DNA from 3 places in the Streptomyces sp. 4F14 genome. Region 2 is predicted to be linked to each of the others. Evidence: riboswitches for the same ligand, from Rfam matches in the RefSeq annotation. Region 2 holds a riboswitch; each other region holds the start of a gene.
What was found. A riboswitch is a leader RNA that binds a small molecule or an ion and turns the genes downstream of it on or off. The one in region 2 is predicted to bind thiamine pyrophosphate.

Region 1 (9,893 bases), on a different contig from region 2:
GGTACGTCCGGGGCGGCCTGCGGGAGCTGGCGCGCGCGGTGTACGAGCGGTGTCTCGCGCGGCGGGTGGAGTTCGTGTTCGGCACGGAGGTCGTGCGGGTGGTGGAGAAGGACGGCCGGGCGGTGGGGGTGGAAGTGGCGAACACGGCCCAGGGCTCACCGGCTGAGGGCACCTCGCAAGGCTCGCCGACAGAGCGTGCTCCCCAGCCCCAGGGTTCGCCCGCAGAAGGCACCTCCCCCCTGGCCACCACGATCGTGGACGCCGACTTCGTCGTCACCGGCGTCGCCCCCGGCCTCCTCGGTGTGCCCGCGCGCGGGGAGGGCGAGGTGGGGCCGCAGCGGGGGCTGCCCAGCCGGCTGTCGATGCTGCTGGCCCTGCGCGGCGCCCGCCCCGAGGGCACCCCGCACCGGACGGTCGTCCACACCCCCGGCCGCGACGCCGAGCTGGCGTCCCTCTTCGGGCCGGTGCCGGTGCCCCCGGCCCACCCGACGGTCACGGTCCTGCGCCCGGACGACCCGGCCCTGGTCCCGGACGCCGGGCACGAGGCGATGGTCGTGACGGCCACGGTCCCGGCCGGCGTCGAGGGGGATCACGAGGCCGCGGTGGACGCGATGCTCACGGCCGCCGGACGGGCCGTACCGGAACTGCGGGAGCGGATCCTGTGGCGCGAGGTGCGGACCCCGGCGGACGTCGCGGCGGTGACCGGTGCCGAAGGTGGCTCGATTCCGCCCCCCGCGCTGGCCGCCGCCGAGGGCCGTTTCCTGCACCCGTCCAACACGACCGCGCTGCCGGGCCTGTTCACGGTGGGCGGCTGGTCCCACCCCGGCGGCGGACTGCCGCACGCGGGCATGTCGGGCGCACTGGTGGCGGGACTGATCGTGGAGGGGCTGGAGTTCAGAGGGTCGCAGTGAGAGGCCCCCGTCGGCCGCGTGGGCCGCGTGGGCCGTTCAGAAACGGTACTGCTGCTCGTCGTACCCGTTGCCGTGCTGCTGCTGGCCCTGGCCGTCCTGGTAGTACTGCTGGTCGGCGGGGAGGTCGGCGTTGTAGGACGGGTCGTCGGTGTTGCGCTGCTGGGGGACCCAGACGCCGCCCGCGGGGGTCTCCGAGTAGCCCTGCTGGGCGTACTGGTCCTGGGGGTAGCCCGGCTGGGTGCCGTACTGCTGCTGGTCGTAGCCGGTGGTGTCGTACGAGCCGGTGCCGTAGGTCTGGGTGCCGATGTACGGGTCGGAGTAGGCGGCGTACTGCTGCTGCTCTCCGGTGGTGTCGTAGCCGTACTGCTGCTGGTCGTAGCCGGTGTAGCCGTCGTAGGAGGCGTACTGCTCCTGGCCGGTGGCCGCGGCGTACGCGGAGTCGCTGTAGACGCCGTACGTGCCGGTCTCGTCCGGCATCGGCTGGGGCTCGTAGACCGTGTCGGGGGACTGGTGGAGGGGGCGGGCCGGGGTGAAGACGTCGTCGCGGTCGAAGTCGTCGTCGTAGCCGCCGGTGGCGCGCTCGAAGGCGGCGGTGGCCGCGGCGTCGAGGGCCGGATCGGCGTCCCCGGCGAAGGGGGCGGCGGGGGGCGGGGCCGCCGGGCCGGCCTCGTCGTCGAGCCTGTCCTCGGACTTCTTGCCCTTGCGGCGCTTCGTGAAGCCCTCCGCGAGGGCCGGGCGGCTGACCGCCCAGCCGGACTCGAAGCCCTTGCGGAACGACAGCGTGACGTACGTCTGGCCGATCGCGAACGCGACCGCGCCCACGGCGATCACCGGGACCGATGGAATCAGGACACCGAAGACGACGCCCAGGAAGCCGACGAACGCCAGCAGCCGCCAGCGCAGCCGCGCCTTGTACTGCAACAGCACCTCGCCGAGCAGCCAGAGCGCGACGATGCCGAACGCGATGTAGAGGACCGTCCAGCCCATGTACGCCCCTCTCCCGGTGGCCGCTACGCAGTGTGTCTTATTTTGGTGCGACCGGTCTAGGCCCGCGGGGGATGGTGCAGGCCAAGGTTCTCGTAGATCTCCAGTGACGCCGTGGAGTTGTTGAGCGTGATGAAGTGCAGTCCGGGCACGCCCTCGGCGAGCAGCCGCGCACAGAACTCCGTGGCGAATTCGATACCGATGGAGCGTACAGCGGCCGGATCGTCCTTCGCTGTGAGGATCCGCTCTTTCAGGGCGGAAGGGATCGCCGCGTTGCTGAGCTGCGGGAGCCTCTCCAGCATGCGGACGCTGGTGACCGGCATGATCTCGGGGATGACCGGGGTGTCGCAACCCGCGGCGGCGACGCGGTCGCGCAGGCGCAGGTAGGACTCCGGCTGGAAGAACATCTGGGTGATCGCGTAGTCCGCGCCCGCGCGGCACTTGTCGACGAAGTGCTCGACGTCCGTGTCCCAGTGGTCCGACCTCGGGTGCATCTCCGGGAACGCGGCGACGCCCACGCAGAAGTCGCCGGACTCCTTGATCAGGCGGACCAGTTCCGCCGCGTACGTCAGGCCGCTGGGGTGCGCGATCCACTCGGCCATCGGGTCGCCGGGCGGGTCGCCCCGGACCGCGAGCATGTTCCTGATGCCCGCGTCCGCGTACTGGCCGATGATGTTGCGCAGTTCGGCGATCGAGTGGTTCACGGCGGTCAGGTGCGCGACCGGGGTCAGGGTCGTGTCCGCGACGATCTGCTGGGTCTCCTTCACCGTCCCCGCGCGCGTGGAGCCGCCGGCGCCGTACGTCACCGACACGAAGTCCGGTGCCACCGCCTCGACTCTCCTGAGCGCCCGCCACAGGCTCTGCTCGCCCTTGGGTGTCTTCGGGGCCGAGAACTCGAACGAGTACGTCGTCTTGCCGGACGCCAGAATGTCACGCACCGTGCGCGCGCGATCGGTCCTTGTGGATGCGGTTCCGAGGGCCATACCCGCAGGTTAGCCAGCGCGGGCGCACTACCCCAACCAGCACTGGGAAAATGCCCAAATCCTCAGGGGTGATGTTCGGTTATCGGACGGATCCGGCCTCGTTCAGGCGCTTCCTGAAGCGGGCCGCCGCCTCGCCGGGGTCGTCCGCGTCGGCGATGGCGCGGACGACGACCACTCTGCGTGCACCCGCGTCCAGGACCTCGTCGAGGTTCGTGAGGTCGATGCCGCCGATCGCGAACCAGGGGCGGTCCGTGGCCAGGGAGGCGGTGTGGCGGACCAGGTCCAGGCCGGGGGCGTGGCGGCCGGGCTTCGTGGGGGTGGGCCAGCAGGGGCCCGTGCAGAAGTAGTCCACGCCCTCCTGGACCGCCGCGGCCTCAGCCTCCGCCGCCGAGTGCGTGGAACGGCCGATCAGCGTGTCCCCGCCCACGATCGCCCGTGCGGCGGGCACCGGGAGGTCGCCCTGCCCCAGGTGCAGGACGTCCGCGGCGGCCGCGTGGGCGATGTCCGCGCGGTCGTTCACGGCGAGGAGCCTGCCGTGCCGCGCGCAGGCGTCCGCGAAGACCGCGAGGTGCTCCAGCTCCTCCCCGGCCTCCAGCCCCTTGTCCCGCAGCTGCACGATGTCCACTCCCCCGGCGAGCACGGCGTCCAGGAACTCCGGAAGGTCACCCTGACGCTTGCGGGCGTCCACACAGAGGTAGAGACGGGCGTCGGCGAGACGGGCTGCGGCGTCGGGCATGTGGGGTTCCCCCGGGGGTGAGTGGGTGGTGGCAGTGGCGGTCTGCCGGCGGTGGCGCCCGCGCGGGAGGGGCTTCGGGTTCCGGGAGGACGTTCCCAGCACCGGGCTCGGAAAACATCCGGAGCCCGGCGGCCGTACGGAGCTGGTCAGGGCCGGCGATCGGGCCGTGGAGGTCTTCCCGCGTGCCGGGCCCCGCCGGGTCGCGGCCGCTCCGCCGGTCGGCGCGGCGCCCGCTCACGGCAGGGTGCGTCTCCGCTCGGGCCCGGCGGGGGCCGTGCCCGGCGAGGTACGGCTCCGACTCAGCCGGAGCCGTACCTCAGCCGTGCCTCGGCCTGTCTCGTGGTCAGACCGCCAGGGCCTGTGCCCTGCGTTTGACCTCGGTGCCCCGGTTCTCCAGGAGGGCCTGCGCCGGGGTGCCGGGGAGGGTGGGGTCAGGAGTGAAGAGCCACTCGATCATCTCCTCGACCGTGAAGCCGTCGTCCCGCAGGACCGTCAGGAGGCCGGGGAGGCCCTTGACGACCTTGTCGCCGTCGATGAAGGCGGCGGGGACGTGCAGCGCGCGGTTCTCACCGCGGCGTACGGCGATCAGCTGGCCCTCCTTCACCAGCTGCCGTACGCGCGTCACCTCCTCGTCGAGCTGTTCGGCGATGTCGGGCAGGGTCAGCCAGGCGGGGACAAGCGCGTCGATCTTCGTGTCAATCTCGGTCACGACACCAAGCCTGCCATCTGCCACTGACACTCGGAAGCCGGGACCACCCGGACCGGTACCTCACCGGCCCCCTGGACCCGCCCGGGAACCCCCGCGGGGAGCCCTCTCACGCCACCGCCGACTTCAGCGGCAGCCCCGCATCCGCCAACGCCTCCGCGTCCATCACGGCCCCCGCCTCGATCAGCCGCCGCCCCTGCGCCAGATCCCGGGGCCGCCCCACCGCCAGGAGCGCCGCCAGCCGCCCCTCCCGCAGCCAGCACACCGACCAGGCCGGTCCGGACGGCTCCCCGCGCCAGACCATCGTGTCGGCGCCGGCGTGGTGCCCCACGTACTGCACGAACCGCCCGAACTGCTCGGACCAGAAGTATGGGACGGGGTCGTAGGCGACGAGGGGCGCCCCGGTGGCGGCCGCGAGGATGTTCGCGGCGACCGTACGGGGGCCCTGGAGCGCGTTGTCCCAGTGGTGGATCAGGAGGCGTTCGCCGTACCGCGCGGAGGGGAACGAGGCACAGTCGCCGACCGCGTGGACGTCGGCGGCGGAGGTGCGCAGGTGGGCGTCGGTGACGACCTCGCCGTGGGCGCCCAGGGCGATCCCGGAGGACCGCAGCCACCCCGTCGCGGGCCGCGCCCCGATGCCGACGAGGACCGCGCCCGCGGGGATGCGTGTCCCGTCGTCCAGGAGCACCGCGCCCGGCTCGACGCTCCGTACGCGCGCGTGGGTGCGCAGGTCGACCCCGAGGTCGGCGTACCAGTCGGTCATCGGAGCGGCGACCTCGGCGGGCAGCGCGCCCGCGAGGGGCCGGTCGGCGGCCTCGACGACGGTGACCGCGCAGCCCGCCTCGCGCGCGGCGGTGGCGAACTCGGCGCCGATCCACCCGGCGCCCACGACCACGACGTCGTGCTGGTCGGCGAGGACGGGACGGAGGCGTTCCGCGTCGTCGAGGGTGCGCAGGAGGTGGACGCCGGGGACGCCTTCCGTGCCGGGCAGGAGGACCGGTTCGGCGCCGGTGGCGAGGACGAGCGTGTCGTACGGGACGGGGCCGCCGTCCGTGTCCACGACGTGCTCCTCGACCCGCACCGCGAGCGCCTCGCGGCCGAGGAGGAGGTCGATGCCGAGGGCGGTGAAGTCGATGTCGAAGGCGGAGCCGTCGGTCTTGCCGAGGAGGACGGCCTTGGAGAGCGGGGGGCGGTCGTACGGCTGGTGGGGTTCCGCGCCGATGACGGTGACCGTCCCGGTGAAGCCCTGTTCGCGCAGGGCGACCGCGGTCTGCACCCCGGCCATCCCGGCGCCGACGACAACCACGCGCGGGGCGTCCGTTTCCTGCGTCTGCTCGCTCACTCGATCACCATAGAGGCGTGACGTTGCGTCAGTCAGGGGCCCGGTTCCGTGACCTGCTCCACAACGCTCGTACCGGCGCCCTCCTGGGACTCCCACTCCCACGTCTCGTCGAGCCGCAGGCGCCCGTCGGGGAGCGTCACGACCGTCGACACGCAGTGGCCGGAGGCGGTCGTCCCGTCGGTGCGCAGCTGCACGTACCGGAAGTCGACGCGGTCCCCCGCGCGCGTGCCGACGAGATGGCCGCGTACGACGTCCCCGCCCGCGTAGTCGGCCCAGACCACGCCGTCGCGCTCGCGGTACGTGAACCGGGTGCCGGTGCCGACCTGTCCTGGCGCCTGGTCGGCGACGGGGGCGAACACGAGGCCGTCGAGGGTCAACTGAGGCTCCCTTTACGAGGTGCGGGGGGTGCGGGCTAGGGTGGTGGCCAACGTAAAGCACTCGCGGGAGCCCGGGCGTACCGGGCTGAGAGGGAGGCTGGCCGGCCTCCGACCGTACGAACCTGATCCGGGTCATGCCGGCGAAGGGAGGGGCTGGACGCCCATGTCGCCTACGCGTCCGTCTGACGTCCTCGTGGTCGGGGGCGGGATCATCGGGCTGGTCACCGCCTGGCGGGCCGCCCAGCGCGGTCTGAGGGCCGCTGTGCTGGATCCCGAACCGGGGGGCGGGGCCGCCCAGGTCGCCGCCGGGATGCTGGCCGCCGTCACCGAACTGCACCACGGCGAGCAGACCCTGCTGGGTCTGAACCTCGCCTCCGCGCGCCGGTACCCCGATTTCGTGGCCGAACTGGCCGAGGTCACCGGGCACGACGTCGGCTACCGCCGCTGCGGCACGCTCGCCGTCGCGCTCGATGCCGACGACCGGGCCCACCTGCGGGAACTGCACGCCCTGCAACGGCAGTCCGGGCTGGAGTCCGAGTGGCTGTCCGGGCGGGAGTGCCGCCGTCTTGAGCCGATGCTCGCGCCCGGGGTGCGCGGGGGGCTGCGTGTCGACGGCGACCATCAGGTCGATCCCCGTCGGCTCGCCGCCGCGCTGGTCGTCGCCTGTGAGCGCGCGGGGGTGGTCCTCCACCGGGAGTGGGCCGAGCGGCTCGACGTCACCGGGGGGCGGGCCACCGGCGTGCACACGCGCGCGGGCGCCTCCCTGGGCGCCGGGCAGGTCGTGCTCGCCGCGGGCAGCCTCAGCGCGCGCCTCGACGGGGTCCCCGACGCCGTACGGCCGCCCGTACGGCCCGTGAAGGGGCAGGTGCTGCGGCTCGCCGTGCCGGGGGCGTACGCGCCCTTCCTGAGCCGTACCGTGCGGGCCGTCGTCCGCGGGAGCCACGTGTACCTCGTGCCCCGCGCGAACGGGGAGCTCGTCGTGGGGGCCACCACCGAGGAACAGGGGTGGGACACCGTCGTCACCGCGGGAGGTGTGTACGAGTTGCTGCGCGACGCGCACGAGCTGGTGCCCGGGATCACCGAGCTGCCGCTCACCGAGACGCGCGCGGGGCTGCGGCCCGGGTCGCCCGACAACGCGCCTCTCCTCGGGCCCACCGGGCTCGACGGGCTGCACCTCGCCACCGGGCACTACCGCAACGGGGTCCTGTTGACGCCGGTCACCGGGGACGCGCTCGCGCACGCGTTGACCTGCGGTGAGCTGCCCGAGGAAGCCCGTCCCTTCACTCCCCGGCGCTTCGGTGCCGGCTCGCTTCTGGAGCACGCCGTATGAACATCTCCGTCAATGGCGAGGTGCGGGCCGTCGATGCCGGGACGGTGCTCGACGCCGTCGTGCGGGCGCTCGTTCCCGTGCCGGCCGGTGTCGCCGCCGCGCTCAACGAGAGCGTCGTCCCGCGCGCGGGGTGGTCGACGACCGTCCTGTGCGACGGGGATCGGGTGGAAGTCCTCACGGCTGTCCAGGGAGGTTGAACCATGGCTGATGATCCGTTTCTGCTCGGGGGTACGGCGTACTCCTCCCGGCTGATCATGGGGACCGGGGGTGCGGCCAGTCTCGACGTCCTGGAACGGGCGCTGGTCGCGTCCGGGACCGAGCTGACCACTGTCGCCATGCGGCGGGTCAACCCTTCCGTGCAGGGATCGGTTCTGTCCGTTCTTGATCGGCTCGGGGTGCGGGTGTTGCCCAATACGGCCGGCTGTTTCACCGCGGGGGAGGCCGTTCTGACCGCCCGGCTCGCGCGGGAGGCGCTCGGGACGTCGCTCGTCAAGCTCGAAGTGATCGCCGATGAGCGGACGTTGTTGCCTGATCCCGTCGAGCTGCTGGAGGCGGCGGAGGTGCTCGTCGACGACGGGTTCACCGTGCTGCCCTACACCAACGACGATCCCGTGCTCGCGCGCAAGCTGGAGGATGTGGGGTGTGCCGCGGTCATGCCGTTGGGGTCGCCGATCGGGTCCGGGCTCGGGATCCGGAATCCCCACAACTTCCAGTTGATCGTCGAGCAGGCGCGGGTGCCGGTGATTCTGGACGCGGGGGCCGGTACGGCGTCCGATGTCGCCTTCGCCATGGAGCTGGGGTGTGCGGGGGTGATGCTGGCGTCCGCGGTGACCCGGGCGCAGGATCCCGAACTGATGGCGTCGGCGATGCGCTCCGCTGTCGAGGCGGGGAGGTCGGCTCGGCTGGCGGGGCGGATTCCTCGGAGGTACTTCGCCGAGGCGTCGTCTCCTGCGGAGGGCTTGGCCGCGTTCGACCCTGAGCGTCCGGCTTTTTGATCCTTTCCCCACCCACGCACCACCCGTTTCCAGTCGATCGAGGGGTGGACGCCTCCCGTGGGGCTTCGCGCCGCCGGCGGCTTTCCGACCGGGGGCGACCCGGCGGCCTTCCGGCCGGGGGTCACACTGCGGCTATCCGACCGGAGCCACACTGCGGCCTTCCGGCCAGGGGTCACACTGCGGCCTTCCGACCGGGAGCCACACTGCGGCTTTCCGTCCAGGGGCTACCCGGCGGCCTTCCGGCCGGGGCCACCCGGCAGCGGCCTTCCGGCCAACGGCCACCCGGCGGTCTTCCTGCCTGCCGTCCCCGTGATCCCCGCCACTCCCGGAACCCTCCGTTCCGGGAAAGTCGTGCGTGGGGCGTCACAAGGCTGTTCCCGTCGGGGCCGGGCGGATCTCGGTGTCAGTGGGGGCTCGTAGACTCGGGGGCGTGGATACGACCCTTCAGGACCCTCTCGTCGGGCAGGTGCTCGATGGGCGTTATCGCGTCGATGCGCGGATCGCGGTTGGCGGGATGGCTACGGTCTACAGGGCCGTGGACATGCGGCTGGACCGGGTGCTGGCGGTGAAGGTGATGCATCCGGCGCTGGCGGCGGACGGTGTGTTCGTCGAGCGGTTCATCAGGGAAGCCAAGTCGGTTGCTCGGCTGGCGCATCCGAATGTGGTGCAGGTTTTCGATCAGGGTGCTGACGGGGGGTACGTGTACCTGGCGATGGAGTACGTCGCGGGGTGCACGTTGCGGGATGTGCTGCGGGAGCGGGGCGCGCTGCAGCCGCGGGCCGCGCTGGACATCCTGGAGCCGGTGCTCGCCGCGCTGGGGGCGGCGCATCGCGCGGGGTTCGTGCACCGGGACATGAAGCCGGAGAACGTGCTGATAGGGGACGACGGCCGGGTCAAGGTCGCGGACTTCGGCCTGGTCCGCTCCGTGGGGACGGTCACCGAGAGCACGGGCGGCGTGCTCGGGACGGTGGCGTACCTCGCCCCGGAGCAGACGGAGAAGGGCACGGCGGACGCCCGCGTGGACGTGTACGCGTGCGGGGTGATGCTGTACGAGATGCTGACCGGCGCCCAGCCGCACGAGGGCGAGTCCGCGGCGATCGTCCTGTACAAGCACCTGCACGACGACGTCCCGCCGCCCTCGGCGGCCGTACCGGGCCTGGCGTACGAACTGGACGAGCTGGTCGCGTCGGCGACGGCCCGCACCCCGGACGTGCGGCCGAACGACGCGGTGGAGCTGCTGGGCCTGGCCCGCACCGCGCGCGCCGCGCTGAGCGAGGAGCAGCTGGACGCGGTGCCGCCGCAGTCGACGGCGTCGGAGCACGACATCGCGCAGGACCGCACGAGCGTCATCCCGAGGTCGCTGACGGTCCCGCGCCTCCTGCCGGCGAACCCGGTGAACGAGGACGACGTCCAGCACACGTCCCGCTTCGAGGCACCCCCGCTCCCGCCGAGGCGCGGCGCGGTACGGCGCCGGCGGGGCGTCGTCGCGCTCGTGGCCGGCGTCCTGCTGCTCCTCGGGGTCGGCACGG
Region 2 (9,893 bases):
TTGGGGTTCGTCTCGCTCACCACAGTCCTCCTCGTGCCCGGCTCCGGTACTCAATTCTCCTCACCTTAAGAGGATTCGGCACGTGCACGTCAGCGGGCGTACGGACCCGGTTCGTCACACGCGCATCAGGGGCAACAGCGCACGAAGGCGACGAAACAGGGGGCGTGACGTACATATATCTATGCGCCGGTGGCACGCGCCGTGGCGCGCATCCCTCGTGCAGGTGAGTTGAGACCTCTTCGAGACATCGGTGCCTCGACAGGCTCATCAGCGCCGATGCCACATGTAATGCTGTTCGAACAGCCAACTGACTTTGTTTCTCAAGTACTTGAGCGATTTGACCTTGCAGAAACGTGCCTGTCGATGAGTGCATATGCGTCCGCCCTACCCCACCTCATGAGCCCTACTATCGGCACGCCATGACAGCAGCAGGGAAGCACCAGGTGAGCCGCGCGGAAACCTCACGCCGAGGCAGCCGGCCGGGCCGAGCGGGCATCAGGGACGTGGCCGCCGCCGCCGGAGTATCCATCACGACCGTCTCCGACGCCCTGAACGGCAAGGGCAGGCTCCCTGATGCCACCCGACGCCACGTCCGCGAGGTCGCCGACCGGCTGGGCTACCGCCCGTCGGCCGCGGCCCGCACGCTCCGTACGGGTAAGTCCGGCCTGATCGGACTTACCGTCACCACGTACGGGGATGAACCTTTCACCTTCACCGAGTTCGCGTACTTCGCGGAGATGGCCAGAGCCGCCACCTCCGCCGCGCTCGCCCGCGGCTACGCGCTCGTCATCCTCCCGGCGACCTCGCGCCACGACGTGTGGTCGAACGTCGCCCTGGACGGCACGGTCGTCATCGACCCCTCCGACCAGGACCCGGTGGTCGGCGAGCTCGTCCGGCAGGGTTTACCCGTCGTCTCCGACGGCCGCCCCTCCGGCCCGCTGCCGGTCACCGCGTGGGTCGACAACGACCACGAGGCCGCCGTCCTGGACATCCTCGACCACCTCGCCGACGCCGGCGCGCGCCGGATCGGGCTGCTCACCGGGACCACGACCGACACGTACACCCACCTGTCGACCACCGCGTACCTGCGCTGGTGCGAGCGGGTCGGCCAGGACCCGGTCTACGAGGCGTACCCGGCCCACGACCCGTGCGCGGGCGCCGTCGCCGCCGACCGGCTGCTCGCCCGCCCCGACCGGCCGGACGCCGTGTACGGCCTCTTCGACCCCAACGGCACGGACCTGCTCGCCGCCGCCCGCCGCTACGGCCTGCGCGTCCCCGAGGACCTGCTGCTGGTGTGCTGCAGCGAGTCCACGGTGTACGCGAGCACCGAACCCCCCATCACCACCCTCTCGCTGAAACCGCGCCGGATCGGCACCGCGGTCGTGCAGCTCCTCATCGACGCGATCGAGGGGGTGGACTCGGACCACCCGGTCGAGCAGGTGATACCGACCGAACTGATCATCCGTACGTCCTCCCAGCGCCGCCCGCCGCGTACGACGGTGAGCCCGCCGCGCACGCCCGAGGGGACATAGCGGGACGCTTCCGGGGAGCCCTGAGGGGGTTTCCCGGAAGGTCCGGCCGGCGTGGTGTTTTCGGGGCGGGAGCCGTCGCATGATGTGCGCGGGGCGGGGAACGGGGTCGCGCGGAGCACCGGCGCGACGGACAGGCACGGCTCAATCGGGGCGAATGCCACGCACCGGCGCGCGCCCGAACCGATTCACCACCCCTGGGTCATCACATGGCCCGATCCGCATTCCTATGATGGGCCCACGACACCGCGGGCCGCTGCGACCAGGCAGTCCGAAGCGGTGCAGATGCGGCGCGATGGTGGAGGGGTCTGATGACTCAGGGGGCCGGTCAGGGACCCGAAGCGGAACGGACGGCGACGTTGCGCGACTTCCGGGTGCCCGCGTACGTCCATGAGACCGGTCCGTACGACCCCGCCGGGCATCCCGGCGACGCCGTACCGGCCGACGAGCAGGGCTACCCAGAGGGGTACACGCCGACCCAGCGCGACCTGCCGGTCATCAACCGGGGCGACACGCTGCGGATGCCGGTCGCGGAACCCGTGGCGCCGGTGTCCCCGGACGGCCCCGGACCGCTGTTCGTCGTCGGCGACGTGCACGGCTACCTCGACGAACTCCACGAAGCGCTGCGGGAGAAGGGCCTCATCGACGAGGCCGGACAGTGGTGCGCGGGCAACGCGCGGCTGTGGTTCCTCGGCGACTTCACCGACCGCGGGCCCGACGGCATCGGCGTGATCGACCTGGTCATGCGGCTGTCGGCGGAGGCGGCCGCGGCGGGCGGCTACTGCAAGGCCCTGATGGGCAACCACGAACTCCTCCTGCTCGGCGCGAAGCGGTTCGGCGACACCCCCGTCAACTCCGGCGCGGGCACCGCCACCTTCCAGGCGGCCTGGCTCCTCAACGGCGGCCAGAAGGCCGACATGGACCGCCTCCAGGACCACCACCTCCAGTGGATGGCCCGCCTCGACGCGATCGAGCACGTCGACGACCATCTGCTCGTCCACTCCGACACGACCGCCTATCTCGACTACGGCGACTCGATCGAGGCCGTCAACGACACCGTCCGCGAGACGATCACGCGCAACGACGCGGACGAGGTGTGGGATCTCTTCCGCAAGTTCACCAAGCGCTTCTCCTTCCGCGACGAGGGCGGCGCCGACGCCGTGCGCGCACTGCTCGATACGTACGGCGGCACCCGGATCGTTCACGGACACAGCCCGATTCCCTATCTGCTGGGCGAAGTCGGCTCCGAGGACGGCGAGGACCAGTCGGGTCCGAACGTCGAAGGACCGCACATCTACGCGGAGGGACTCGCCATCGCGATGGACGGCGGAGTGACCATGGCCGGAAAGCTGCTGGTCCAGCGGCTGCCCATGGATAATCGGCAGTCCACCGGGCAGGCGGCCGGTAGGGAGGACTGATCGCCGGCGGCACAGGCCCGGGTCCAATTTCCGCAAACCCCCTGTCACCTTGAGCCGTCGCCGCTCTACCATCGGCTTATCCGTAGCAGGCTCCCCTCCGTTTCTGCCCGACGGCTCGTTGGCATGCGAGCCCCAAGCCCTACGGAGCATCGGGGGATGCACATGAACAGCGTTCCGCAGCACCTGCACAGTGAGGACCGCCAGGAGTACGAGCGGATCCTCGACGAGGCGCTGCGCTCCGCACCACACCACCCGGAACTGGCCGGTATCGGCCGGCGCCTCAACCCCGTACAACTGCGCACCATGGCGCTGGGCGCCACCGCGTTCATCACGACCGCGGCGGCGACCGAGTACCAGCACTACGTGAAGGTCCGTGACGAACTGCGCCATCCGGCGCCGGCTTCCTCCGCATCCCGCGACACCCACGCCGGTGAGCCGGCGAGCGGGGGCGCGGGGATCGCCACCACGCTGGGAGAGGCCGCCGTCGAGCCCGCCGGGGCGGGAGCCGTCGCCGTCGCCGCCGTGCTCACGCCGGTCCTCGCCGGGACCGCCGCGGTGATCTTCCTGCTCGTCGGCTATCTGCTCAAGGCGCTCGACCCGGCCCCGGCGTTCGCCGAGGCGCTGGTCACGGCGGGCTGGGTGTTCGGGGTGGTCACGGCGCTGGCGATCCTCGTCGCCACCGTCGGACTGCTGCTCACCGCGCTGCGCAACCGGCCCGCGCTGGAGGCGGGGCCGTACAACGAACAGGCGGAGGAGGTCGAGCGGGCCAGGGAAGCCTGGCGGGTGGCCCTGCTGGAGCGCGGTTTCCTGCCGTTCTTCCGCGACGCGCTCACCCAGGGCCCGACCGCCCCGGTCCCCCAGACGGCCCCGCCGTCCCCGACCAGCCGCCTCCCGAAAATCGGATACGACCGTCCCGGATTCACCAGCCCCGACGACGGCCCCGCTCCGGGCCACCGCCCGAGCTTCTCCAGCCCGGACTACACCAGCCCGGAATTCGGCGGCCCGGACAACCAGCCCGACTAGATCCACCCATCCCCGGTTGCTCCTGGCTCGCGTCCCTCCACAGGGGGCGCGAGCCAGGGGGGCTTTCACAGCGGCCGAAGGTCGGACAGATAGTCGGTGACGACCACGAAAGAGACCGCCTCTCCCGACGCCGACCGGCCCAGCCAGACGGGGTAGCCCCCGTCACCGGCTGTCGGGAAGCAGATCAGGTCGCTGCCTGTGCTCTCGTCCACACTGCGCAGGTGGCCGTCCGCGACGAAGTCCACGGGAACCTTCTCGCTGTGCCTCCGGTAGTACGTCATGACCTGATCGACGTGCGTGTCCCAGCCGGACGCGTCCGCGAAGGACCCCAGGGCTCCATCGGTGCCGAATCCGAAGCCCCCGCCGTCATGCAACAACCGGACGTCTTCCCCCGACGCCAGCGCCAACTCCCAGGCGGCCACGGGCTCGTCCCGCAACAGCAGGCGTACGGCGACGGGATCCTCCGTCTCGACATGCTCGCCCATGAAGTCGTACTCGTACCCGACGACGGCCTCCTGCATGGGGTACGTCCCCGGCGCGAACCCCTGCACGAGCTCACGTCCGTCGGCCGAAGGATCGGCGACGACCAGCCTGCCGCTGGGCACCCGCAGCCGGGCGATCTCCCGCACCCCGACGACCGTCATCTCCGGCTGGACGTCGGTCGAGAACTTCGTCCCGACGGTGAACAACTCGGTCAGGTAGGCCGGTTCTGCGGGCCGGGGCGAAACCCAGAGCTGGGGCTCGTGGACCGGCTCGGCGGGCTCGGCCTCCTCCGCGTCCACCACCACCGGCGCCGTCCCGGTCTCCCCGGAGACCAGCAACCACCCCTCTCCCCCCACCCCCAACGCCCCTCTGCCCAACCATCGGTCACCCTCGTCGATGTCCGCGGGCGTGTGCGTGGCCCCGCCCCTCGGCCGCTCGACGACCTTGCGCCCCTTGCCGTCGGGGTACAGCTCCTGCCGCACCCACGTGACATCGCCCCCGAACTCCTCCTGCTCGGCGGACACGTACAACCAGGCCCCCACCCGCAGCAGAAAAACCCGCTCCTCCTCCAGCAGCCGCCAATCGGCCTCGGCCTTGCGCCGGCCCCACTCGTCGTACCCCCACACCCCGACGTACGACGCCCCCCAGTCGACAAGATGCACCTCCACCGGCTCCCTCCGCCCAGCCACCCGGTGGACCATCACATATGGCTCCCCCTCCGCGTCCCGCGCCTCGGCCTGTTCCCGGGACAGCGGCCCCACCGCGGCCCGGCCTCTCAGATCCCACCCCACCGCGTACGACACGAACACCTTGTCCACGACACTTGCCCCCACATATCGAACAACCTTGCCAAAACCGTAACCCCCGCCACTGACAACGCCCCATCACGAGGAATACCGGGCTGGGTCACTGCGTCGCGGCGGACGTCATCTCCATGGAATCCACGTGGAGCTGCGGGACAGTCAGCGACCCCCCGACCTGCGTCTCATACGTGAGAGACCCGTTCATCTCGACCTTCGCCTCGAAGGTGTCACCCACGATGAAACGCTCAAGCTGTGCCGCGTCTCCGGTCAGGATGGTGTTGGTCGGATATTCGTAGCTCTCCACGTGCCGAACACCGTCGACGTCGGCACGGAATGTCTCCGAGCCCGTCATCGCGTCGAACTGAGTGACCACCCCGTACACGACGTACCGCTCCCCACTGTGCGCATCGGGGTCCTTGGCGATCTGCGCCCATTCCCGTGCGGTCAACCGCTCGTAGGTCGCCGCAGCCGAGGACGGCGCGGCCTGAGCCGATGCGGCCGGAAGGCGAAAGGCCGTCCCGGGCAGGAGGAAAAGCAACCCGAGTATCGTCAGCGTCCCTATGGTGATCGCTCGTCTGTTCATCGGATCTCCCGGGGTGGTCTCCCCCTTTGTCGATCGTAGATCCGTGCCACGCGACTGTCTCTCCGAACCCGGGCCCGCAGCGGCTTACGCCCCCGCGGGCCCGAGGAGAAGCGGGACTGCTCAGTCCGCGATCGGCAGATACACCCGGTTCCCCGCCGCCGCGAACTCCTTCGACTTCTGGGCCATGCCCTCCTCGATCTCCCCCTGGCTGCCGCCGTGTTCGCGGCGGATGTCCTGGGAGATCTTCATGGAGCAGAACTTCGGGCCGCACATGGAGCAGAAGTGGGCCGTCTTGGCGGGCTCCGCGGGGAGGGTCTCGTCGTGGAAGGCGCGGGCCGTGTCCGGGTCGAGGGCCAGGTTGAACTGGTCCTCCCAGCGGAACTCGAAGCGGGCGTCGGAGAGGGCGTCGTCCCAGTCCTGGGCGCCTGGGTGGCCCTTGGCGAGGTCGGCCGCGTGGGCGGCGATCTTGTAGGTGATGACGCCGGTCTTGACGTCGTCGCGGTTGGGGAGACCGAGGTGCTCCTTGGGCGTGACGTAGCAGAGCATCGCCGTCCCCCACCAGGCGATCATCGCCGCGCCGATCCCGGAGGTGATGTGGTCGTACGCGGGCGCGACGTCCGTGGTCAGCGGGCCGAGCGTGTAGAACGGCGCCTCGTCGCAGATCTCCTGCTGGAGGTCGATGTTCTCCTTGATCTTGTGCATCGGGACATGCCCGGGGCCCTCGATCATCGTCTGTACGTCGTGGCGCTTGGCGATCCGGTTGAGCTCGCCCAGCGTGCGCAGCTCGGCGAACTGCGCCTCGTCGTTGGCGTCCGCGATCGAGCCGGGCCGCAGGCCGTCGCCCAGCGAGTAGGTGACGTCGTACGCGGCGAGGATCTCGCAGAGTTCCTCGAAGTTCTCGTACAGGAACGACTCCCGGTGATGCGCGAGGCACCAGGCCGCCATGATCGAGCCGCCGCGCGAGACGATGCCGGTCTTGCGGTTCGCGGTCAGCGGGACGTACGGGAGACGGACACCGGCGTGGACCGTCATGTAGTCCACGCCCTGCTCGGCCTGTTCGATCACCGTGTCCTTGTAGATCTCCCAGGTCAGCTCCTCGGCCCGGCCGTCGACCTTCTCCAGCGCCTGGTAGAGCGGCACCGTGCCGATGGGGACGGGGGAGTTGCGCAGCACCCACTCCCGGGTGGTGTGGATGTTGCGGCCGGTGGAGAGGTCCATGACCGTGTCGGCGCCCCAGCGGGTCGCCCAGGTCATCTTCTCGACCTCCTCCTCGATGGAGGAGGTCACCGCCGAGTTCCCGATGTTCGCGTTGACCTTCACCAGGAACCGCTTGCCGATGATCATCGGCTCGATCTCCGGGTGGTTGACGTTCGCGGGCAGGACGGCCCGCCCCGCCGCGATCTCCTCGCGGACGACCTCGGGCGCGACGTTCTCCCGGATGGCCACGTACTCCATCTCCGGCGTGACCTCGCCCCGGCGGGCGTACGCGAGTTGGGTGACCGCCCGTCCGTCCCGGCTGCGGCGCGGCAGGCGCGGGCGGCCCGGGAAGACCGCGTCGAGATTCCGCAGGCCACCGCGCGGAGAGGTGTGCTTGATCCCGTCGTCCTCGGGGCGGACGGGACGGCCCGCGTACTCCTCGGTGTCGCCCCGGGAGACGATCCAGTTCTCCCGCAGCGGGGACAGGCCCCGGCGGACGTCCGTCTCGGCGGACGGGTCGGTGTACGGGCCCGAGGTGTCGTACAGGGTGACCGACTGCCCGTTGGTGAGATGCACCTGACGGACCGGCACCCGCAGATCGGGGCGCGAGCCCTCGACGTACGCCTTGTGCCAGCCGATGGACTTCCCGGCCCCGCTGTCAGCCGCGTCCGTGCTGGCCGCGTTCTGCGTGGAGGCAGGCGTGCGTGCGTCCTTGATGGTCATGAGACCTACTCCCTACGCCGGCATTACCCGGTAACAGGTTCAGCGGTCGACGCAGCCGCTTCCGTCTGCCGATGTTTCATGTGAAACATCACTCGAACCCGGTGACGTTTCACGTGAAACACCGCGAAGACGAAGGTCAGCGCCCTCTCAGCCCGGTGCTCCGAGCTCCCGCGTGTGCAAAGGTGCCTCCACGCTAGCGGTATTTGTGGCGCGGTGAACAGTGGGCCTCTGCCGTTCTTGCGATGATCGGTCGGTGACCACGACACCCCGCTCCCCGTTCCCCCCGCCTCCCGAGCCGTCCCGGGACGGGTACGGCGGTGAGGGCGCGGGTCCCACCGACGGCTCCGCGCCGGGCGAGGGCGACGGCGTTCCCGGACGCGGCCCCGCCCCCTCCGGCAACCGCCCCGGCACCCGGCTCGGCTCACTCCCACGCCGGGGCGCGGCCCCCAGACCACCGGACTTCCGGCGTACGGGGGAGCAGGGCCCCGGCACCAACCCGCCCCCCGCGCCCCAGGGTTACGGCTACGGCGTCGGCCCGACCCTGCGCCCGGAGGACACGGGTCCTACGCCGCAGGTGAGGCGCCCGGCGTACGAGAGCGGCCCGGTACCGAGGGTGTCGATGCACGACAGCGGCCCGGTGCCCCAAGTGGGCGGGAGCGGCCTCGGCCCTCATATGTCCCCGCAGGACAGCGGTCCCCTGCCTCAGGTGCCCCCGCACAACAGCGGCCCCGTCCCCCGCGTCCCCGAGCACGAGGCCCACGCCCACCAGGGCGGGCAGCACAGCGCGGGGCCCGGATCCGATGGGCACTCCCACGGCGGCCCTCCCGGTGGCGGGCACGGCGGGCACGGTGACTCGCACGGCGGAGGGCACGGCGGCGGCCACTCGCACTCGCACAGCCATGGCCCCGCCGCCCCCGTCTCCCGGCACCTCCGCAAGGTCATCGGCGCGATCCTGATCCCCTTCGCGGCGGCCGTGGTCGTGGGGCTCGCGGTGCTGTGGCCCGGCGGTGCTCCGCCCCACGAGCGGACCGGGGTCGGCTTCGACCGGCAGACGCAGCAGGCGACGGTCACGAAGGTCGAGAAGCTGAGCTGCGCGTCCGTCAACGCGTCGGGGGTGCCGCCGACCGGTGACACCTCGACGGCCGAGGGCTCCTCGGCGGTGCAGGAGGCGCGCGGCACCTGCAAGCGGGCGACGATCCGGGTGGACACGGGCAGCGACAAGGGCCGTACGTTCACGGAGATCATCCAGCCGGACCAGTCACGGCAGTTGAAGCAGGGTCAGAAGGTCGTCGTCGCGTACGAGCCGTCCGCGCCGAAGGACCTCCAGTACTCCGTCGCCGACATCAACCGGCGCTTCCCGATGGCGCTGCTCGCCGGGATCTTCGCCATCGCCGTCGTGGTCGTCGGCCGGCTGCGGGGCGTCATGGCGCTGGTCGCGCTGGCGATCAGCTTCATGATCCTGAACTTCTTCATCCTGCCGGCCATCCTCCAGGGCTCGAATCCGCTGGTCGTGGCGGTGGTCGGGTCGAGCGCGATCATGCTGATCGCCCTGTATCTGTGTCACGGCCTCTCGGCCAGAACCTCGGTGGCGGTGCTCGGCACGCTGATCTCGCTGCTGCTGATCGGCGTCCTGGGCTCGCTGTTCATCGGCCGGTCCGCGCTCACGGGCAACACGGACGACAACACCGGCCTGATCCACGGCCTGTACCCGTCGATCGACATGAGCGGTCTGCTCCTGGCCGGCATCATCATCGGCTCGCTGGGTGTCCTGGACGATGTGACGGTCACCCAGACCTCGGCGGTCTGGGAGCTGCACGAGGCGAACCCCACGATGGGCTGGCGCGGCCTGTACCGGGCGGGCATCCGCATCGGCCGCGACCACATCGCGTCCGTCGTCAACACCCTGGTCCTCGCCTACGCGGGCGCCGCCCTCCCGCTGCTGCTCCTCTTCTCGATCGCCGACAGCGGCGTCGGCACGGTCGCCAACAGCGAGCTGGTCGCCGAGGAGATCGTCCGTACGCTGGTCGGCTCCATCGGCCTGGTCGCCTCGGTCCCGGTCACCACGGCCCTCGCGGCCCTGGTCGTCTCGGCGGACCGCCCCGAGGCGAAGGGGGCGCCCACACCGGCGGCGGCC
Region 3 (9,893 bases), on a different contig from region 2:
TCCCCGCCGGCCTCCCCACAGGCCCCGCAGCGGTCCTCCTCGGCTGGACCCTCACCGCACTGGGCCTGGCCCTGGCGGGCCCGGGCCTCACCCACCTCTGCGGCCGCCTGCTCCAGATGTTCCGCCCGGGAGCCCTACGCCTCCTCGCGGGCAGGGGCCTGATGGAGGAGTCCCAGCGGATCGGCCGCCCCTTGGGCATCCTGTGCGCGGTCCTCTCCGGCGCCTACACGATGGCGTCCCTGAACGGCGACAGACCGACAGGCCCGCTCTCCACCCTGGGCGCCCTCCTGGTGACCGGCTGCGCCCTGGGCACACTCCTGACGGCAGCGGTGGAGTCCCGTCAGTCGCGAGCGGACACGACAGCGGCCCTCGTACGCCTGGGCGCCCCGGCGACGACACTCCGCACGGCGGCGGCCCTACGCATGGCGGCCCTCCTGATCGTCTTCACCCCCCTGACCCTCGCGGTGGCCCAACTCGCGACCCTCCCCCTGACGACGTGAAAACTCGTACGAAAAAAATCCCCGGCCACCGATGAGTAGTGACCGCCTCCCCGGTCTACCCCTCGAACACAACGGAACGACACCCACGGGAGACCCCGAGATGACCACCCCCGCATACCAGCAGATGATCTTCATCAACCTCCCCGTCGCGGACCTCGCGGCCTCGAAGAAGTTCTTCACGGACCTGGGCTACACCCTGAACCCCCAGTTCAGCGACGACAACGCGGCCTCGGTGGTGATCAGCGACACGATCGTGGCGATGCTCCTGACGAAGTCGTTCTACGCGACGTTCACGAAGAAGGAGATCGCGGACGCCACGAAGACCAGCGAGGTCATGATCGCCCTGAGCGCACAGAGCCGCGCCGCCGTGGACGAGCTCGTCGACAAGGCGATCCAGCTGGGCGCGACGGAGCCCCGTGAGCCCCAGGACATGGAGGGCTTCATGTACGGCAGGGCGTTCGACGACCTGGACGGCCACACGTGGGAGGTCGTGTGGATGAACCCGTCCGCGATCGAGGGCTGAGGCACCCGCCTAGCATGGGCGGGTGCACCAGACACCCGCCCAGCCGTACGACGGCGTCCCCGACCGCGAGATCGAGTCCCTGGCCGAGTTCGACGAGGTGATCGCGACGGCCGGCACGCTGGCCAGGTACCGCGTCCAGGCGGTGGACCTGACGGCCCGTACGCCGGTTCTCCTGACGACCGACACGACGGGCGCGGTCTTCCTGGGCTGCCCGATGACCCCCGAGGCGGACGCCCGGGTCAGGTCGGCGGGCGCCCTGGTCTTCCCCCCGGTCCCGGGCCTGCCGTTCGACCCGTACCGGGGCCTGCTGTACACCCCGGACGAACTCTTCGACGGCCTCGCGGAAGGCTACGCGTCGACCCCGGACGCCCAGACGTACGCGTGGTTCCAGGAGACGAAGGCGAACGGCGACATCTTCGCGTCGATGCTCCGCTCGGTGCACGACGACGCGGTGTCGGACGCCCTGGACGAACTCCTGGCCGGCGCAAGGGTGGTCGGAGTGATGGGCGGCCACGCGATGGCGCGCGGCACGGCCGAGTACGCCGGTGCCGCGCGCCTGGGCCGCACACTCGCCCGCGCGGGCCTGACCGTCGCGACGGGCGGCGGCCCGGGCGCGATGGAGGCCGCGAACCTGGGCGCGTACGCGGCCCCGTTCGAGGACGGCATGCTGGAGTCGGCGCTCCGACTCCTCGCGAAGGCGCCGACGTTCACCCCGTCGGTGACGGAGTGGGCGTCGGCGGCGTTCGAGGTCCGCGCCCAACACCCCGGCGGCGGCCCGTCCGTTGGCATCCCGACCTGGTTCTACGGCCACGAGCCGCCGAACGCGTTCGCCGCGCACACGGCGAAGTACTTCTCCAACGCCACCCGCGAGGACGGCCTGTTGGCGCGCTGCACGGCCGGTGTGGTGTTCCTGCCGGGCGCCGCCGGGACCGTACAGGAGATCTTCGACAACTCGACGCCGAACTACTACGAGTCGCGGGGCGAGCCGAGGCCGATGGTGCTGGTGGACGAGGCGCACTGGACGAGGCGCCTGCCCGCCTGGCCGCTGTTGGAGGCGTTGGCGAGGGACAGGTCGATGGCGTCGCGGATCGTTCTGGTGGACCGGATCGAGGACGCCCCGGAGGCATTGAAACGCGCGGGTAATTAATAAGCGGGCAAAGCCCGGGGTCAAATGGGATGCGCGCGTTGACACTTCTTATGGCGCGCTTATACACCTGTGAGCCTCAAGGGGATGCTGATGCGCCCCCCGCGGGCTCATCCCCCCTACAGCCCCCCGCAGTTGCGCCTCCCGCAAAGGACAAACGTGTCCATATCCCGCCGCACCGCCGCCCGTTCGGCTCGTATGCTCGGCGTAGCCGCCGCTTCCGCGGCCGTCGTCCTCTCCGCGTCCACGAGCGCGCTCGCCTGCAACATCCGGGACTTCTCCGCCACCCCCGAGTGCGACGGCGACAAGGGCGTCATCAAGGTCACCGACGTGGACGCCACCGGCGTGACCGCCACTGTCGCCGTCTACCTGGAGAACAACGGCAGCGACCTCCGCAAGGTCGGAGAGCAGGAGGTGAAGGGCAGCCTCACCGGCACGACCATCACCTTCGCCGAGGACTGGAAGCCGAACGCGGAGTACCGCATCCACGTCACCGCCGGCAAGCTCGTGAACGACGACATCAGCCCGAACCTCACCACCCCCTCGAAGGCGTGCAAGACCGAGGAATCCCCCTCGCCGTCCCCCTCGGAGCCGGAGTCCTCCCCGAGCCCGTCCCCGTCCCCCTCCGACTCCGCCGCCACCCCGCAGCCGTCGCCCTCCCCCAGCGACAGCAGCACCCCGATCACCCCCGTGAACAACGCCCCCACGCCCGCGGTCGGTGACTCCCACCTCGCCGAGACCGGCGCGAACTCCAACACCGGCCTGATCGCCGGCATCGCCGCGGCCCTCGTCGTCATCGGCGGCGCCGCGATCTTCTTCGGCATGCGCAGGAAGGGCAGCAGCAACCGCTGACGCCCCGGGGTGAGCACTCCCACCCCGGGTGCTCACCCCATGCTGGCCCGCTGCAACCAGTACTCCAACGTCCGGCGCTCCCCCACCACTTCGACCGCGTCGAGCGGCAACCGCCGGTAGAACGCGAGCATCACGTCGGTGAGCGGCCCCCGCATCGCCACGTCCGCCTTCTCGTGCGCCCGCCGCCAGGCCACCCCGCCCGGCCCCCACTCCACGAGCCACTCGGCGCCGGGCACGTCGGTCGCGTGCAGATGGAGACTCCCCCGCGCCCCCTCCCCCAGTTCCTCGGCGGCGGCGTGCGGCATGTTCCGCTGCACCCAGACGACGATGTCGAGCCACTCGTCGAGCGTGTCGGCGGCGACCTCGGCCGCCACCTCGTACCGCGCCCCCGCCGCGAACGCCGCGTCGGCGCCGTGCACGGTCAGCTCGTGTGCCATACGGCGTGCCCAGAACCCGGAGCCGGCCCGCGCCGCCCACGTCCAGGTCCACACCGGCGCCTCGGCCCCGGCCTCCCGCAGCGCGCCCACGACGCCGTGCCCGGTCTCCGCGAGCCACGCGTCGAGCGCCGCCGCGTCTCCCGCGAACTGCGGCGCCACCACCTCCGGCAGCCGCTCCGCCGACCGCGCCCGCACCATCCGCTCGACCCACCCGAGCGCGCCCCCGACATGCCGCATCAGGTCTTCCAGGGACCAGTCGGGGCAGGTCGGGACCACCGTGGTGAGATCCGTCCCGGAACTCACCACCGCCCGCAGCCCCGCCACCCGCAGGGCGATCTCGTCGCAGTAACGGTCGTGCGAAAGAAGCGTCATACTCCGACGCTAGTCGGATTCGTCCCCGCCGAGAACGACCACTTCGGCCGCGTCGAACCCCACCCCGACGACGTCCCCGATTCCCGGCGCCTCCCGCAGCGCCACCGCCGCCTCCAGCCGGGGCCCGTCACCCTCGGGCGCCAACTGCACCGAGACGTGGGTCCCCTTGAACGTCCGTCCGACGACGACACACCGCGCCCCGTCCCCGATCCGCACCCCGGCGGCCCGCACCAGCACGTCCCGCTCCCCCTGCGCCGACCCGGCGGGCACCGGCACCTTCCCCCACGGCGTGAGCGCGAACTCCCCCTGCACAGAGGCCGGTACAACGTTCTCGAACCCGAGGAACCGCGCGACGAACGCGTCGGCGGGCCGCTGCCACACGTCAAGGGGCGTACCGGACTGGGCGATCCGCCCGTCCCGCATGACGATCACCCGGTCGGCGAGCGCGAACGCCTCCCCCTGATCGTGCGTGACGGCGAGCACGGTCGTCCCCAACCCCCGGAACAGCTCCCGCAGTTCGACGACGAGCCGCTCCCGCAGCGACCGGTCCAACTGCCCCAACGGCTCGTCCAGCATGAGCAGTCGAGGCCGGGGAGCCAGCGCCCGGGCCAGCGCGACCCGCTGCTGCTCACCCCCGGACAGCGCGGCGACAGCCCTGCGACCGGCTCCCGGCAGCCCGACAAGGTCGAGCAACTCCTCGACCCGCGCCGCCTGTTCCCCCTTCGAGGCACCGTGCATCCGCAGCCCGAAAGCGACGTTCCCGGCGACATCCCGCTGCGGAAACAGCTGATGGTCCTGGAACATCAGCCCGACCTCCCGCCGATGCACGGGCACCCCACCCTGGTCCTTCCCCCCGAGCGACACCCGCCCGGCGTCGAGGGGTTGCAGCCCGGCGACCACCCGCAGCAGCGTCGACTTCCCGCTCCCGCTGGGCCCGAGCACGCACACCACCTCGTGCTCGCCCACCTCCAGATCGACGGCGTCCAGCACGGCCCGCCCCCCGAACCGCACGGTCGCACCCTCAAGCCTCAGCACCTAGAACTCCCCGCTCCGATCGGTCCGCAGCCGCTCAAGCACCAGCAGAGCCACCGCGCACACCAGCATCAGGATCGTCGAAAGGGCCATCGCCTGCCCGTAGTTGAGCTCCCCGGCCCGCCCCAGCAGCCGCGCCACGGCCACCGGCAGCGTCGGGTTGTCGGGCCGCGCGATGAACACGGTCGCCCCGAACTCCCCGAGCGACACGGCGAACGCGAACCCGGCGGCGACGAGCAACGCCCGTCGCACCAACGGGAGATCGACCTCCCGCCACACCCGCCACGGCGACGCCCCGAGCACGGCCGCCGCCTCCCGCAGCCGCTGGTCCACCGCGCGCAGCACCGGCAGCATGGTCCGCACGACGAACGGCACCCCCACGAGCGCCTGCGCCAGCGGCACCAGGATCCACGAACTCCGCAGATCCAGCGGCGGCTCGTCGAGCGAGATGAGGAACCCGAACCCGACGGTCACCGCCGACACCCCGAGCGGCAGCATCAGCAGCGCGTCGAACCCCCGCACCAGCCGCCCCGCGTCACGCCGGGCGAGCGCGGCGGCGGCGAGTCCGCCGATCAGCAGCGCGATGCCGGTCGCGACGACCGCGTACTGAAGCGAGTTGCCGATCGCCTCGATCGGCGGCACCAGGAAGACGTTGCCCTCGTCGGAGGTCAGCGCCCGGTAGTAGGCGAAGTCCGTGCCGCCGAGGGAGCGTTGGACCAGGACGGCGAGGGGGAGGACGAGAAGAAGGGCGATCGTCGTCAACACCCCGGCCAGCAGCGCCCATTGGCCGAGGCCGCGCGGCCTGCGCGCCGTCACCGACGCGTCCACCAGCCGCAGCGCGCTCTCCCGCCGCCGTACGGTCCACGCGTGCACGGCGAGGATCGCGCCCACCGACAGGAACTGAACGACCGTGAGCACAGCGGCCGTCGACAGGTCGAAGATCTCGGACGTCTGCCGGTAGATCTCGACCTCCAGCGTCGAGAACGTCGGCCCGCCGAGGATCTGCACGACCCCGAACGACGTGAACGTGAACAGGAACACCATCAGCGCGGCAGCCGCGACAGCGGGCCCGAGCGCGGGAAGGGTCACGCTGCGGAACGCCCGCAGCCGCGACGCCCCCAGCACCCGCGCCGCCTCCTCCTGCCGCGGGTCGAGCTGCGCCCAGAGCCCGCCGACGGTCCGCACGACGACCGCGTAGTTGAAGAAGACGTGCGCCAGCAGGATCGCCCACACGGTCGTGTCGAGCCGTACGCCCCACAGCTCGTCGGTGAGCCCGCCGCGTCCGACGAGCGCCAGGAACGCCGTACCGACGACGACCGTCGGCAGCACGAACGGGACGGTGACGACCGCGCGCAGCACGCCCCGGCCGGGGAAGTCGAGGCGGGCGAAGACGTACGCTCCCGGCAGCGCGATCAGCAGGGTCAGCGTGGTGGAGGCGAGTGCCTGCCAGGTCGTGAACCACAGGACGTGCCGGATGTCGGACTGCCCGAGGACGTCCCACAGCCGCCCGAGGTGCCAGGTCCCGTCGGCGTGCAGGCCGCGCAGCAGGATCGCGACGACCGGGTAGGCGAAGAAGATCCCGAAGAACGCCAGCGGCAGGGCCATCAGGCCCAGCCGGACTACTTGAGGACGAGAGAGGCCCACGTCTTGACCCAGTCGTCACGGTCGGCGGCGATCTTCGCCGGGGCCATGGTCTCGGGGGACTTCGCGGCGGGCCCGAACTTCGTGAACTCGGCCGGGACCGCGGCGCCTTGGAGCACCGGGTACACGAACATGTTCAGCGGCATGTCCTGCTGGAACTCCCTGCCGATCAGGAAGTCGATCAGCGCCTTGCCGCCCGCCGCGTTCTTCGCGTTGCTGAGCAGCCCCGCGAACTCGACCTGCCGGAAACACGTCCCTTCGGCAACCCCGGTCGGGGCCTGTGCCGGCTTCGGGTCCGCGAAGATCACCTCGGCGGGCGGGGAGGAGGCGTACGACACGACGAGCGGCCGGTCCCCCTTCGCCTTCTTGCCGCCGGCCGACCCGGAGAACACCTCGTTGTACGCCTGGTCCCAGCCGTCGACGACCTCGACGCCGTTGGCCTTGAGCTTCTTCCAGTAGTCCTGCCAGCCCCCGTCCCCGTACCTGGCGGCCGTCCCGAGCAGGAACCCGAGGCCCGGGGAGGAGGTGGAGACGTTCTCGGTGACCAGCAGGTCCTTGTACTCCGGCTTGACCAGGTCGTCGTACGTCGCCGGCGGGGCCAGCTTGTGGTCGGCGAAGTACTTCTTGTCGTAGTTGACGCAGATGTCGCCGTAGTCGATGGGCGTGACCCGGTGCTTTCCGGCGTCGAGCCGGTACTCCGCGCCGACCTGCGCGAGCCCCTTCGCCTCGTACGGCTGGAAGAGGCCGTTGTCGAGGGCGCGGGACAGGAGGGTGTTGTCGACGCCGAAGAAGACGTCGCCCTGGGGGTTGTCCTTCGTCAGGATCGCCTTGTTGACGGCCTGCCCGGCGTCGCCGTCCGTGAGGACCTTGACCTTGTAGCCGGAGGTCTTCTCGAAGGCGGCGAGGACGGGCTTGGAGACGGCCCAGGAGCTGTGGCTGACGAGGGTGACGGTCTTGGAGCCGGAGGAGGTCTGACTATCGGACTCCCCGGACGATGATCCGCACGCGGACAGCGCGACCATGCCGAGACCCACGGCGACGACGACGAACTTCTTCACGGTGATGACCGAACTTCCTACCCAGAATGACCTGGGCGAGGTTCAGAGGGTCTGCGGCCTGTGCACCGCACTCTCAGCGCTGTCGCGCTCCCCTGTCGGATATATGGATGTACGACTACGAGCTTATCGTTCGGTGGCGGCGAGCTGTCCACACGCCCCGTCGATCTCCTGGCCCCGGGTGTCCCGGACGGTGACCGGCACGCCGTGCGCGGCGATGGCCTCCACGAACGCCTTCTCGTCCTCGGGCCGCGACGCGGTCCACTTGGACCCCGGCGTCGGGTTCAGCGGGATCAGGTTGACGTGCACGGGCTTGCCGCGCAGCAGCCGCCCGAGGCGGTCGCCTCGCCAGCCCTGGTCGTTGATGTCCCGGATCAGCGCGTACTCGATCGACAGCCGGCGGCCCGACTTCTCGACGTACTCGAACCCGGCGTCGAGCACCTCGCGGACCTTCCAGCGGGTGTTGACGGGGACGAGGGTGTCGCGCAGCTCGTCGTCGGGCGCGTGCAGCGAGATCGCGAGCCGGCACTTCAGCCCCTCGTCGGCGAACCGGTTGATCGCCGGGACGAGCCCGACGGTCGAGACGGTGATCCCGCGCTGCGAGAGCCCGAGGCCGTCGGGGTTCGGGTCGGTCAGCGCGCGAATCGCACCGACGACCCGCTTGTAGTTGGCGAGGGGCTCGCCCATCCCCATGAAGACGATGTTGGAGAGCCGGGCAGGCCCCCCGGGCACTTCCCCGTCCCGCAGCGCCCGCATCCCGTCCACGATCTGGTGCACGATCTCGGCGGTGGACAGATTCCGGTCGAGACCAGCCTGCCCGGTCGCGCAGAACGGGCAGTTCATCCCGCACCCGGCCTGCGAGCTGATGCACATCGTCACCCGGTCCGGGTACCGCATCAGCACGGACTCGACGAGCGTTCCGTCGAACAGCCGCCACAGCGTCTTGCGCGTAGCCCCCTCGTCGGTCGACAGATGCCGCACGACACTCATCAGCTCAGGGAACAACGCCTCCTGAAGCTTGCCCCGCGCCCCCGCCGGAATGTCCGTCCACTCCGCCGGATCATGCGCGTACCGCGCGAAGTAGTGCTGCGAAAGCTGCTTCGCACGAAACGGCTTCTCCCCGATCTCCGCGACGACCTCTTTCCGCTCGGCGGGCGAGAGGTCGGCAAGATGCCGCGGCGGCTTCTTGGCTCCGCGGGGGGCGACGAAAGTAAGTTCTCCGGGCTTAGGCATAACACTCACCAGTGTCGCAGATCCCCACGCGTACGCCGACCGGGTCAGAAGAGCGCCAGCACGGCACCGATGACATTCGATGTGTACGACTTCGTCCGATGCCACGGCCCGCAGTACAACTTCGCCCGCCGCCGCCCGTTCTGGCTCAGCAGCGCACCGCACCACCGGCACTGTAAGTCCCCGTGATAGGTGCCGTCCTCTTCACGTCTCGCACGATTCATGCGCGCACCCTACGCAACGAGCCCCCACCCGGAGAAGGGAGGGGGCTCGGCGTTGCAAGGCTGCTACACAGCAGGTCAGCCGGAGCCGACGAACAGCACCAGCAGCGACCACACCACCGGCGCCGTCGGCAGCAAGGAGTCCAGGCGGTCCATGATTCCGCCGTGGCCCGGCAGAAGCGTGCCCATGTCCTTGATGCCCAGGTCCCGCTTGATCATCGACTCGCCGAGGTCGCCGAGTGTGGCGCTCGCGGCGACGGCGAGACCGAGGAGGAGCCCCTGCCACCAGGTGCCGTCCTCGATGACGTACTGCATGAGGAGGGCGCCGGCGGCCATCGCGAAGGCGATGGCTCCGAGCAGGCCCTCGCGGGTCTTGCCGGGGCTGATGCGGGGCGCGAGCTTGTGCTTGCCGAAGCGCCAGCCGACGGCGTACGCACCCGTATCGCTGACGACCGTCAGGACCAGGAAGACGAGCACCCGGCGGTGCCCGTCCTCGGCGGTGAGCATCAGCGCGACGAACGTGGCCAGGAAGGGCACGTAGAACGCGGCGAAGACCCCGGCCGTGACGTCCTTCAGATACCCCTCGGGGGGTTCCGTCATCCGCCAGACCAGCACAGCCAGGGCCGTGAGCGCCATGGCGACCCAGGCCCCCTCGGGCCCCCGGACGTACCCGGCGACGACCATCGCGGCCCCGCCGACGGCCAGCGGCACCAGCGGCGCCTTGATCTGCTTGCGCTCCTGGAGCCTGCTGGTCAGCTCCCACAGACCGACGACGACGGCGACCGCTATCACCCCGACGAACACGGCCTTGACGATGAACAGCGAGGCGACGATCACCGCCCCGAGCCCGACCCCGACCCCTATGGCCGCGCCCAGGTCACGGCCC

Region 1: it holds a riboswitch for thiamine pyrophosphate, as region 2 does, so the genes downstream of both, thiO (glycine oxidase ThiO) here and thiC (phosphomethylpyrimidine synthase ThiC) in region 2, are expected to answer to the same signal.
Region 3: it holds a riboswitch for thiamine pyrophosphate, as region 2 does, so the genes downstream of both, ACLZOT_RS35335 (thiamine ABC transporter substrate-binding protein) here and thiC (phosphomethylpyrimidine synthase ThiC) in region 2, are expected to answer to the same signal.

The regions. Positions count from the first base shown of each region.
Region 1 covers NZ_JBLRVY010000002.1:206,098-215,990, reverse strand. The annotation lists gene ACLZOT_RS03285 (phytoene desaturase family protein) at 1-911, shown strand, start outside; gene ACLZOT_RS03280 (hypothetical protein) at 948-1,898, opposite strand; gene metF (methylenetetrahydrofolate reductase [NAD(P)H]) at 1,955-2,878, opposite strand; gene thiE (thiamine phosphate synthase) at 2,958-3,614, opposite strand; gene ACLZOT_RS03265 (Rv2175c family DNA-binding protein) at 3,958-4,323, opposite strand; gene ACLZOT_RS03260 (NAD(P)/FAD-dependent oxidoreductase) at 4,430-5,662, opposite strand; gene ACLZOT_RS03255 (hypothetical protein) at 5,695-6,039, opposite strand; TPP riboswitch at 6,093-6,205, shown strand; gene thiO (glycine oxidase ThiO) at 6,203-7,369, shown strand; gene thiS (sulfur carrier protein ThiS) at 7,366-7,566, shown strand; gene ACLZOT_RS03240 (thiazole synthase) at 7,570-8,364, shown strand; gene pknB (Stk1 family PASTA domain-containing Ser/Thr kinase) at 8,795-9,893, shown strand, end outside.
Region 2 covers NZ_JBLRVY010000010.1:57,453-67,345, forward strand. The annotation lists gene hisC (histidinol-phosphate transaminase) at 1-20, opposite strand, end outside; gene ACLZOT_RS18890 (LacI family DNA-binding transcriptional regulator) at 420-1,532, shown strand; gene ACLZOT_RS18895 (metallophosphoesterase) at 1,841-2,947, shown strand; gene ACLZOT_RS18900 (hypothetical protein) at 3,104-3,970, shown strand; gene ACLZOT_RS18905 (DUF4241 domain-containing protein) at 4,036-5,286, opposite strand; gene ACLZOT_RS18910 (hypothetical protein) at 5,360-5,839, opposite strand; gene thiC (phosphomethylpyrimidine synthase ThiC) at 5,960-7,759, opposite strand; TPP riboswitch at 7,752-7,941, opposite strand; gene ACLZOT_RS18920 (YibE/F family protein) at 8,433-9,893, shown strand, end outside.
Region 3 covers NZ_JBLRVY010000025.1:161,708-171,600, reverse strand. The annotation lists gene ACLZOT_RS35370 (hypothetical protein) at 1-500, shown strand, start outside; gene ACLZOT_RS35365 (VOC family protein) at 601-1,023, shown strand; gene ACLZOT_RS35360 (LOG family protein) at 1,046-2,170, shown strand; gene ACLZOT_RS35355 (LAETG motif-containing sortase-dependent surface protein) at 2,366-3,019, shown strand; gene ACLZOT_RS35350 (maleylpyruvate isomerase N-terminal domain-containing protein) at 3,052-3,828, opposite strand; gene ACLZOT_RS35345 (ABC transporter ATP-binding protein) at 3,838-4,863, opposite strand; gene ACLZOT_RS35340 (ABC transporter permease) at 4,864-6,465, opposite strand; gene ACLZOT_RS35335 (thiamine ABC transporter substrate-binding protein) at 6,480-7,523, opposite strand; TPP riboswitch at 7,556-7,663, opposite strand; gene rlmN (23S rRNA (adenine(2503)-C(2))-methyltransferase RlmN) at 7,683-8,789, opposite strand; gene ACLZOT_RS35325 (phosphatidate cytidylyltransferase) at 9,086-9,893, opposite strand, start outside.